2 regions of the Cytobacillus gottheilii genome follow, and region 1 is predicted to be linked to the other one. Evidence: riboswitches for the same ligand, from Rfam matches in the RefSeq annotation. Region 1 holds a riboswitch; the other holds the start of a gene.
What was found. Region 1 has a riboswitch for cyclic di-GMP ahead of sinI (DNA-binding anti-repressor SinI). Riboswitches for the same ligand answer to the same signal wherever they lie in the genome.

Region 1 (6,000 bases):
CCTGCATATTCCATGTCCACTTTAATGGATTTAAACCCAGTTGCATCCCGGCCTTCTAATGCCTTTGCTGTAATAAGAAGCTGCGGTCCATGACAAATCGCAAAAACAGGCTTTTTCTCATCCATAAATGCTTTTGTAAATTGAACAAAGCGATCATCTGCACGAAGCTGATCAGGTGAAAAACCGCCTGGTAAAAATAATGCATCGAAATCTTCTGGCTTCACGTCATCAATGCCTTTATCAATAGAAACGGTAGCTTCTCCCTGCTTTCCTTTAACGGATTTGCCTTGTTCCTTTTCAATTGTCACCACTTCATGTCCAGCTTCTTTAAAGCTCTTCGCAGGCTCTGTATATTCAGAGTCCTCAAACATATTTGTGATTAAGCATGCAATTTTTTTACCCATGTTAGATCATCTCCTATCAGTTCTCTCATTTTTTGCACATTAAGAGAATTCCCTGAAAAAAGTACGTTAAACATAGACTATGCATTCCCCATTCTGCGGGCAAAATCAACAAACCTGAACTTATCCGGACGATGTCTTGATTCTGTATATTGAAAAAGTGCTGCATCATCCAGATAAATATAATTCTTCACAACCACAATGGCATGAAAGCCTTCCATATCAAGCAGCTTATAATCCTCTGCAGTCGGCTCCTCAACAGTGAATTCCTTCTTCGCAAAACCAATCTTGCGGCCAAGCACCTTTTCAATATATTCAAAAATGGACCGCTTACAAATCTCTTCAGTTAAACCGGGGATCTGACTTTCAATTATGTAGTCTTTATCAAGAATAATCTTTTCGCCTTCAATCTTTCGAATGCGATGCACTTTCCATACCTTATCATCTTTTTCAATTTGAAGCTGCTTCATAATATTGCTGTCCGGCTTCTTTAAAGAAAATTCAGCCACAATGGTTTCTGCCTGCTGACCCATCGTACCTGTCAGCTCTTTAAAACTGACTAACCCAGAAATCGGAAACTGCAACTTTTTTAAATCAAGTACTATAGAGCCTTTTCCGCGAATTTTTTGGATATAGCCATTTTGTGCAAGCAAATTCAAAGCCTTGCGGATCGTCTCTCTTGAAGTAGAATATAAATCAGTCAGATCATTTTCAGACGGTAATATGGAATGAACAGGATATTCTTCCTGATGAATTTTCTCTACCAGATCTTCATAAATCATTAAATATTTATTTTTCACAAGAATCACCACAATAAAAGAGTATAATCAGAATGTAAAAGGTTAGCTACAACCTATGAATAAGAGCCAGATGCACAGCTTCGAAACGTCTTCCTATTTTCAGTCTCCCTGTTTCCCTGCTATAGTATCCGTAAGTATCTTATATTTCTACAGCTAACACCACATTCATATTGTGCACTAGAAACCTATTGGAGGCAATGAAAATGAAAGAAATGAGTGTTGAACAATTACTGAAATTAGACAGAGCCGTTCCGGTCGATGTCCGCTCTCCAATTGAATTCCGTGATTTTAACATACCAGGATCCGTTAATATCCCTTTATTTACTGATGAAGAACGGGCAGAAATCGGCACATTGTATAAACAGACCAGCGGTGATGCAGCACGCTGGCGCGCAATGGAAATCGTTTCTCCTAAAATTCCTGAGCTATTAAAACAAGTCAAATCCATAAAAGATAACGGCAATGAACCTGTGATCTACTGCTGGCGCGGCGGCACTCGCAGTAAATCAGTCGCAACTTTTCTGCAATTTGCCGGGCTCCCCATGCCTCGTTTGATTGGAGGATATCGCGCTTATCGTCAATATATTTTAGAAAAACTGCCGAGTATGATGCAGAAAAAAGCCATTGTTTTACACGGTTTAACAGGCAGCGGCAAAACAGAAGTACTAAACAGACTAAGTGAGCAAGGCATGCCCGTCATTGATTTAGAGCTTATCGCGCGTCATCGAGGCTCAATCTTTGGCAGTTTTGGCCAGGAAAATCCACATAATCAAAAGATGTTCGATGCATTGCTTTTTCAAACATTGCATACCATACAGGAGTCACCTTTTGTCATTATGGAGGCTGAAAGCAAAAGAATCGGAAAAGCTGTCCAGCCTGAGGAATTAATTCATCTAAAAAAAGAAGGCATTCACATTCAATTGGATTGTTCAATGGAACAGCGAGTGAACCGTTTGTTCAACGAATATGTGAAACCATATATACATGAAAAATGGTTTAATGTTAAATTAGAGGAATCCTTTATCTTAGTCAAAAAAAGGCTTAGAGACAAAGAAGCCATCGTTCTTATCGAAGAAGCGCTCTTGCATAAAGATTATCGACGCTTTATTCAGCTGCTGCTGGAAACATATTACGATCCTCGTTATACATTTAAACTTAATGAATATGATGGTCCATTCTTCTATATTTGCTCTGATCATATGGATAAAGCTGTTCAAGAAATTGCAGATATTTACAAAAATGAAGAAGAAAAAGAAAAAATGGCAAATTAGGATAAAAGGCCTAAAACCCAACAATAAAAAGAATAAATTTTTGTGAAATTTTGACGGAATTTATGATACTATAATATAGAAATTATTGAACAAATTGTTCGTAATATGGAACTGGTAAGGCATTTTCTGATATGATGAACTTACCAATGTTGATAAGGTGTGTGAGATTGAATGATTGGAGATCGAGTCAAACAGCTCCGAATGGAAAAAAAATTATCCTTATCTGAGCTTGCTGAACAAGCAGGAGTTGCAAAATCTTATTTGAGTTCTCTGGAAAGAAACCTCCAAACGAACCCTTCAATCCAGTTTCTGGAAAAAGTTGCTGGTGTACTAGATGTTCCAGTTGATCATTTAATACATGAGCAAATTAATAAAGAAGAGCTTGATTCTGAGTGGATGAAAATTGTAAAAGAAGCCATGGAATCAGGAGTATCAAAGGAACAGTTTCGTGAATTTCTCGATTTCAATAAATGGCGAACTACACAAAATAAATAATCAGCTACAGACATGGTCTAACATTGATTGAGATATATTTCTAGCAGACTCTGCCAGTAAAAATGGCAACAAAATAGGCGCGATACACTATGTATCACGCCTTATTTATTCCGACAGTTACCCTCATTTTAAACCTTCTCCGCTTCTTTTTCTAAATGACATTGAAGAAAAGCTCTGATTTCCGCTTGTTCCAGCCCCATATTCTTGGCTTCGGTAATCAACTGGATCCATTCAGCATCAACGACTTCACGATTATTACTCATCATCTCGATCACTCTTTTTCCCCCCAAAATACGAATCGTATCCTAGGCAATCCGGCCATCATAGTATCTTCTTTAGGCAGTATGATAGTAAAATTCCCTTACATCGGTAATGATGCCCAATATTATACGTTAGATCCGTGACTTTGCGTCCTTGCCTTTCAGCAAGTTTGCCTTTTCTTCAAAGTATTTCCTCACTATCTATCATACTATAACCTTTTGTTAATGTTTGTCACTTTTTGTACATTATTTTATTTTTTTCTATTTTTTTCAGAGTATAGTCCTAGTTAAATGATCAGATTAATAGATTTTTCATCCTTCAAAGCAGAAGACTGGTAAAGAGTGCCCATCTGTTTTTGCTTTTTTTGTGTGTTTACCTTATAGGAAACATTCACTCTTTCCTGTGTCATAGCATTAAAAAATGGCTGGTGGGTCAGAGCATTTCCACAAACCGGACAGAGCCAATCTCCTTGTTCACTGCTGCTGAAGGATGGACGCTGGCATTGATCACAATTTTTCTGATACATAAAGCACCTCATCTCCAGGGGATTCTTTTATCATCCTATTCATTCTGCAAACCATTCATGTTAAAACAAAAGGAATAATCCATAAACTATGCAATCCACAAACAGCTGTATACAAAATAACAGCAAACAGCGCCAGCCTTCTAATTCCTTTTCCATCCGGAACAGCGCCAGTGAAATTCAATCCATACAAAATCACCGAAAGGGCAACCTTTAGTACAAGAAACCAATGAGGTCCTGCCTCATAAATGGCATCCATTAAAGGGTTGGCTTCTGTGATGATGTTGTGGTGAAGGCCAAGATAGGTTACCGCACCGTCGAGTAAATTTAAAAGCGCAAGATAATACAGTATGACTTTCATCTAATCACCGTAATTTCTATAAAATTACCTAGATGATCCAGCTTCTTGGTTTGCCTTAAATGTCCATTTAAGCTCTAGGGCATCTCCTTGGTATATATTTTGATCCTGCCCATTATCAATAAATTTAAACTGGACTGTGAATTTAGTTGCGTTTCTTGCACCTGCTGGCATATTTTCCAAAACTTGAACTGGATTATTCGTTAAGTTGGCTAAGCTCTCTGTAAATATCACTTGTTCTCCGCCTGATACATTATATAAATATTGAACGATAATATGCTCACCAAAATCTTTCCCATTGTTATCGCCCTTTTTATCGTATACTTCGTATTCAGACTGCAGAAGAATATCTTTTATGTTTAATGAACCCGCATTTTTCAATTCAAAAGCACGAAATGCATAATCACCTGGTTTGAGATTATCAATTTTGATAATATTTTCTTTGTTAATCTCTAAATCTAATGTACCGGCAGCAAAAGAGCTCTCTGCAGTTTCCTGATCGCTAAAGTAAGCAAATGTTCCTCCTGCAACCAGGCTAAATCCTAATGCAGATGATAAGACACCAGCAGCTAGTTTCTTTTTTATATTCAAGTCTCTTTCCCCCTTATCATTTCGCGTCTAACCTGCATTGCGAATTTTTCTAATATAAATAAGTAAAAGGAAACCTCCCCCAATAGTTGCAATCAGACCTGCTATGAGTATGTTGTAATGATTCGTTGCCGTATTTGGAAGTGTATTTACCACTTCTGGACTTACAACAATATCTTGCGCCGGTTGTTCATCTTCAGGTACTGTTGGATTTGGATTGTTAACTGGATCGGCAGGATTTGGGTTCGTTGGATTTGGATTTTCGCCTGGATCAGTCAGATCTGGGTTCTCTCCAGGGTTCGTTGGATCTGGATTTTCTCCCGGATCAGTTGGGGCTGGATCCTCTCCTGGATCGGTTGGATCTGGGTCTTCTCCTGGATCAGTCGGATCTGGATCCTCTCCTGGGTCGGTTGGATCTGGGTCCTCTCCTGGATCAGTCGGATCTGGATCTTCTCCTGGATCAGTCGGATCTGGGTCCTCTCCTGGGTCGGTTGGATCTGGGTCTTCTCCTGGATCAGTTGGGGTTGAATCTCCAATTCTCTCTGCTAAAAAGATAATTTCAACTTCAGCTGAGCTGCCTTGAAAACTGTTTCCTAACGTTTCGGGCACTTTTACTTGAAGGAATAATGTTTCTTCTGATCCCTTTGTCAGTTCCCTTGGAGAAAAGCCCGTAAAATCTTTCAGCTTTCCATCATATAAAAGATCATTTTCCTTTTTCACCATGAACTCCAGCTCTTCCAATAAACCCTTTACAGACTTTTTATCTCCAATTCTAGCGATATACTTAAAGTCCATTAAGCCATTATTCTTTACAGTAATATTTCGCGGCATCCAATCTCCAGGTTTTAAATTGTCAACTTGAAAAAGATATCCATGAGGATTAGTCTGAATATCAACCTCTCGATCTTCTGCATGAACAGGAAGCCCGCCAATGCCCAATGAAAGCACAAATATAAATAGGATGAAAACGATCTTTGGTTTTGCCAGCAAACCTTGATTATTCATGGCATTACCTCACTCATTTGATTTGACAAAAGGCGGGAATAAATTCCCGCCTTTTTGTGTTGCTATTATCTTCTTTCGCCTTCAGTTTGCTTAGCATCAAAAGTCCATTTAAGTTCTAAAGAATCTCCTTGGAACTCATTTTGATCAGCATCATTGTCAACGAATTCAAATTGAACATACATATTGTCTGAAGTTCCAGCAGCTAAACCACTTCGTTCTCCGAAGAATGACCAAATCTTCTTCTGCACTGCATCCGGTGCAGTACCTTTTAAGTCATGGAGAGTTGTCGAATAAATAA
Region 2 (6,000 bases), 400 kb from region 1:
AAATATGAAATTGATATAAAGAACATGAGCCTTGTTATAAGCTCATGAATAGTTATAGCGTGTCCTGAAGTTTTCTTTGCTTGAAGGCCGTGTATTCAGTTGCCTTTTCTGCACATATATTATAGAAGAAACACTATTTTAGTGATATTTCAGTAAGAGATTAGAAAACAATAAGTTAACTAATTTCATTTAAAAGTAGCAAGAAGAAATGGATCTCGAAAGTATCTTAATAGGTTTGATCTATTAGCTCAACAGAAATAAAAAAGTAAAAGCATTCAGACAATAAGCCAAAATGGGCACAATAATTAATCTTAATATGAGAAATGACAAAAAATTAGACATAAGTGCTAATTCCTTTTTTTCAGTTAGCTTAACCATTAGACAGCATGGTATGCATCCTGAAAACTGCATGAATTTTTCTCTTAATACATCAATTGTATTGGCGCAGCTTTAGGAACAGATGAAAAGGAGCTTGGGTCCTGAACAACATAGTAAAAGGAGCATCCATCTGTTCATTGATGGATGCTCCTTTTATAAATCACACTGCCGCTGCACTTACATTCCCTGCAGTTTCTTTTATGTTTTCTGCTGCTGTCTCTTCACCACGTTGATTCCAGGCAGCTATAATTTCTTCAACTTCGTTTTTTAACTCTTTAATATTATTTGCTTCGTGCACAAGAATTTGCATTGTTTGCAGTTCATCATCACTGATTTCAATGAGCTCTTCAAACATTTCAACAGATTCACGTGAAATAGCTGCGATTTCTCTAATCGTTGACATGATCTGATGTGAACTGGATGAGATCTCTTCTGTGCTCGCTGAAGAATTGACATTATTATCAGCAATAATTTTTGTCGTTTCTAAAATTTTCTCGAACATGTTTCCAACTTCGATAATCGTAGAGTTCGTATCTGTGAATTCAGAAGTTCCCTGTTCCATTGATTTTACAACAATAGTGGTTTCTTCCTGAATATTTTTCACGATGTCTGATACTTCTGAAGAAGACTGGCGGGATTGTTCAGCAAGCTTTCTGACTTCATCGGCCACAACCGCAAATCCTTTACCATGCTCTCCTGCACGTGCTGCTTCAATTGCTGCATTTAGAGCCAGCAAATTGATTTGCTCAGATATACCTGTAATTACTTTTACAATGGTGCCGATTTCATACGATTTTTCCCCAAGCTTTTGGATGGCATCATAGGTAACGTTGACCGTTTGATTGAATTTCTCCATCTTCTTTAATGAATCTTTTAGCTTCTCATTGCCTTCTTGCGTTAATTCTACGGTAGTGTTTGATTGTTCAGAAATATGGTTAGAGCGGATCGATAAATCTTCAATAGCTTGTGCCATATCCTCCATGGATACAGAGCTTTCTTCTGTAGAAATTAATTGTTTTTGAAGACCTCTGCCTACCTCATCAATGGCCGCTCGTACAATATCAGCTTTTTCAGCAGCGTATTCACCACTTTCAACAAGCGTTTCCGAAGTATTATGAACATCTTTTGCAAACACAGAAAACTTTTCCCTGGCATGAGCTAAAAATTCAATCAGCTGGTTAAAGTGAGCATGAGTTTCACTTTTTTCATCTACTTTGCTGATCATCTTTCCAGCTGATAGTTCCTTCATGCCCATTGTAATTTCACTATGAATATGTGAGTGGCGTTTCAGTGAAAAATAGCGGAAAGCAAAATAAACGGTTGTTACCAATAAGACCACAATAATCCCAATTAGAATAGCTTCCATAATTAATTAATTCTCCTGACTCTATATTTAATAAGTTCTTATACAAGTTTGTTTACTATTTAACAATAAATTCCACAAGGAGCATGTATGAAAAGATAAATCCTAAAGCTCCTTCACAAGGATATATGTTCCGTCTGCTACCTCTGAAGGAATTCCCTTTAATCGATCATGGTTTTTATAATCATAAACAATATAATTTCCGCCAAGATCTTTGTATCTGGTCATATTATGATACTTTTCCATCACACGAATGGATTTCGGATTTGTCGCTTCACCAAGAACAAACTTTAATCCTTCTGCACTTGCCTTATCGATCAGCATAGCACCTAATTGCTTAATAATGTCATGGCGCCCATGCTCAGCTCTTACTCCTAACATAAAAAGGTGCAATAGTTCACCATCTGCTATCTCTCTGCCATGGCGCGCTTGAAAATCTTCCATAAAACGCTTGTCCACATCTTCGAGCACACTAAGAAGAATATTCATATCAGAAAAAGATCCTTCGAAAATATCTTCTCCGATAATTTCAGGTGCATTCGTATCGCCAACAAGAGCTCCTACTACTTGCTGCTGCTCATCCATAGCCACTGCACAATACCCTTGTCCAGCAACAGAAGTTAAATAGCCATGAATAAAATCGTAAAGGTCTTCATATTCAAAATTCAGCTGGCCGACCATAGGCTCCTGCACCCATTTTCCTGAAACATCAATACCAAAAAAAGAGCGTGCCAAACATTCAGCACTTTTTGCAATTAAATCTGACTGTTCCTGCCCGACAATTTGATATGTATAAAGTGATTGTATCGCTTCCATATGCTATCTCCCTTGTTCAGATTGATTGCTTATTTATCTTTTAATCGCATGAGGCAGCTGATCCACAAATGTACCGGTAAATTCAATTCTTTCAAGCACATTTCTAATTTGTACTTGAGCAATTTTAGAAGTTGGCTTAAGAACCAGGAAATCTTTAAACCCTAGGGAATTATAAAACTTCATCGTTTGTTCCATCTGTGGAACAACCTTTGATGGAGTCGGCTTTTGATACGTTGCATCAATAACAAATGTGTACTCTTGTCTTGGCACCCGATTAATCGTTTCCTGCAAATCTCCCATATACTCTGCTGCATCTTCTTCTCTCATTGCGCCTGCACGCACCTGGACATGAACTTCCTTCTGATTCTCATTAATGGCCATCATATATTTCTTTTTATCTACTACAATCATCCTCTAAATCTCCTTTTTTATGTTGTCGTTTTCTACTTTGCTTTGCACTGCACTCTTTTCCAACCTGAGTCTAATAAACATAAAGAAAACTTGCCGAGTGACAAGTCCTAAAAGGACACAGACAGAGGCTTAGTTGCACTTATACTACAGCCCTAAAATACCCACTGCATCGAGCCTTCTTCTGCGCTGCACATTTACACTTTTTGAAAGTATAAAAAAGGCTATCCTAGACAAGGATAGCCAATTAATCGCTTTACATTAATTTTGGCAACCCGACTATCATTATCCATACGGATGTTAGACTCGTAGCTTTGCGTCCTTACCTTTCGATAAGTTTGCCTTTATCATATTCAGAAAATAGTACTTATATCATGATGAAAATATCCTACTTTATTATATAGAAACTGGCAAGTTTTGTCGATAATTGTAACTATAGATTAACAATCTTTACACAAATTCGAGTGCAGAAGGGGTTGTGGGTTTTAGGGACAGGTCCATCGACCCGGTTTGGCGTTGCTTAGAGAGACAGGTTTCTCCTCTAATTTAGGTAATCATACCTATCCAACGCGTAAAAAAAATGCCTCCCAAAAGCAGCAGCTACATGGTCAGACATCTCTATTTCCAAATAAATGATTTAATTCTACTCTATTTAAAACAAAATCTTCTAATGTATATCCATTTAAAACATTCAGGAAAGCTTGCAATGCCTCGTATAGGGCGTTTTTCAATTTACAAGCCGGTGAAATTGAGCAATAGCCTTCTCCCTGTTTAAAACAGCCAACAATGTGAAAGTCTTCTTCTGTTTCGTAGACTACCTTTCCAATATTAATATCCTTTGGGTCTTTAGCAAGACGAATTCCCCCATTTCGTCCGCGTATAGTTTCGACATATCCTAATTGTCCTAAGTGATGAATAATCTTCATTAAATGATTCTTGGAGATATTATAAGAATCCGCTATTTCTTGAATGGTGCTTAATTCCTCAGAACCCTTTAGAGCTAAAAATATTAAAACACGGAGAGAATAATCCGTATAGTTTGTTAGCCTCATCCTTATGAATGCTCCTTAATTCGTTTCCTAGTATTATATCTAGAAAAGCCGACAAGTGGCAAGCGCAAGCGAATCTGATATTTGTCTGGTTTCCCAATATTTCTAAGCGCAGAAGCAATGGTTCTTCATACATCAAACCAGTCAAATATATTTAATTCCCTTCTTAAATGTGACAACTTTTCAAAAGATGTATATAAAATATATCTTTTATTGCCACTATTATTATATTATAAACATGCATATAAAATACATGTTAACCCAGAGGGGATGTTATTATGTTAAGCCAAGAAACGATTAAAATCATTAAAAGTACAGTTCCTGTTCTTGAAAAACACGGCAAAGAAATTACAACCCATTTTTACAGTCAAATGTTATCTAAACACCCAGAGCTACTGAACATTTTTAATCATGCCAACCAGAGGGAAGGCCGTCAGCAGACTGCTTTAGCAAATACTGTTTATGCAGCAGCTGCAAATATTGATAACTTAGGCGCAATTATTCCTGTTGTTAAGCAAATTGGACAAAAACACAGAGCACTTGGCGTACTGCCAGAACATTATCCAATTGTAGGAGAAAATTTATTAGCTGCCATTAAAGATGTTTTGGGAGATGCAGCTACCGATGAGATCATCAATGCTTGGGCAGAAGCCTATGGAGTAATTGCTGATGCGTTTATTGGCATTGAAGCAGAAATGTATAAAGAAGCGAAGGAACAGCCAGGCGGATGGGATAGATTTAGAAACTTCATTGTTGAGCGCAAAGTAAAAGAAAGTGATGTTATCACTTCGTTTTATTTAAAGCCTGAGGATGGTTTGGACATTGCCTCTTACCAAGCCGGCCAGTATCTTACTGTAAGAGTTCAGCCTGACGGAGATACATATACCCATATCCGTCACTATAGCTTATCTGCTGCACCCGAAAAAGACTATTACCGCATAAGTGTAAAGCGTGAAGAACAAGGTGTAGTGTCTTCTTATCTTCATCTGGATGTTGAGGAAGGAGATGTTTTGGAAGTTAGTGCTCCGGCTGGTGAATTTATGCTGGAACAAAACGAACTTCCAGCAGTTTTAATCAGCGGCGGTGTCGGATTGACTCCAATGGTCAGCATGCTGCACACCATTATAAAAGAACAGCCTAACAGAGAGGTTACGTTTATTCATGGTGCTTTGAACGGTAATGTCCATGCTTTAAGAGATGAAGTTACAGAGGCTGCAAGTAAATCAAAGCATGTGAAAAGTTTTGCAGCGTATTCCAATCCAACTGAACAGGATCGAAAAAATCAGAATTATGATAAAGAAGGTTTCATAGATTCAGAGTGGCTTAAATCAATCGCTGGAACTTCTCAGGCAGACTTTTACTTCTGCGGCCCTGTGCCATTTATGAAAAAGATCTATGCTGCTCTTAAAGAATGGGGTGTACCATCAGAGCAAATGCATTTTGAATTCTTTGGACCTGCTGGTGAAATTGAATAAGCAGCTGCACTATAAATGGAATTAGCCCGACTGATCAGCCGGGCTAATTCCATTTTACAATAAGAAAGACCGTATAGATTTACTATACGATCCCACATCTCATAGAAAATATTAAAGATTTTTCCCGTTAGAGCTGATAACATCTTTATACCAATAGAAAGATTTCTTTCTCTTTCTCTCTAGCGTGCCACTACCATCATCATGCTTGTCTACATAGATGAATCCATATCGCTTAGAATATTGTCCGGAGGAATTGCTCACTAAGTCAATGCAGCCCCAAGTGGTATAACCAATCAGGTTGACACCATCTTTAATGGCTTCTGCCATTGCTTTTATATGATCCCGCAGGTAGTCAATGCGATAATCGTCATTTATACTGCCATCTTCTTCAACCTTATCGTATGCTCCTAATCCATTTTCAACAACCATTAAAGGCTTTTGATAACGTCCATATAACTCATTTAATCCGATCCGCAGTCCAGTTGGGTCGATTTCCCAGCCCCAATCACTT

Region 2: another riboswitch for cyclic di-GMP. It lies ahead of J1899_RS02435 (hypothetical protein); the one in region 1 lies ahead of sinI (DNA-binding anti-repressor SinI).

Annotation. Positions count from the first base shown of each region.
Region 1 covers NZ_CP071709.1:872,243-878,242, reverse strand. Annotated here, with positions in the region: gene J1899_RS04250 (type 1 glutamine amidotransferase domain-containing protein) at 1-404, opposite strand, end outside; gene treR (trehalose operon repressor) at 482-1,201, opposite strand; gene mnmH (tRNA 2-selenouridine(34) synthase MnmH) at 1,405-2,472, shown strand; gene J1899_RS04235 (helix-turn-helix domain-containing protein) at 2,644-2,967, shown strand; gene sinI (DNA-binding anti-repressor SinI) at 3,096-3,233, opposite strand; cyclic di-GMP riboswitch class I at 3,273-3,412, opposite strand; gene J1899_RS04225 (hypothetical protein) at 3,515-3,754, opposite strand; gene J1899_RS04220 (DUF5658 family protein) at 3,810-4,112, opposite strand; gene J1899_RS04215 (TasA family protein) at 4,137-4,700, opposite strand; gene J1899_RS04210 (TasA family protein) at 4,728-5,702, opposite strand; gene J1899_RS04205 (CalY family protein) at 5,768-6,000, opposite strand, start outside.
Region 2 covers NZ_CP071709.1:475,841-481,840, reverse strand. Annotated here, with positions in the region: gene J1899_RS02445 (methyl-accepting chemotaxis protein) at 539-1,744, opposite strand; gene J1899_RS02440 (hypothetical protein) at 1,847-2,557, opposite strand; gene J1899_RS02435 (hypothetical protein) at 2,591-2,968, opposite strand; cyclic di-GMP riboswitch class I at 3,232-3,318, opposite strand; gene J1899_RS02430 (Rrf2 family transcriptional regulator) at 3,574-4,017, opposite strand; gene hmpA (NO-inducible flavohemoprotein) at 4,293-5,489, shown strand; gene J1899_RS02420 (glycoside hydrolase family 1 protein) at 5,601-6,000, opposite strand, start outside.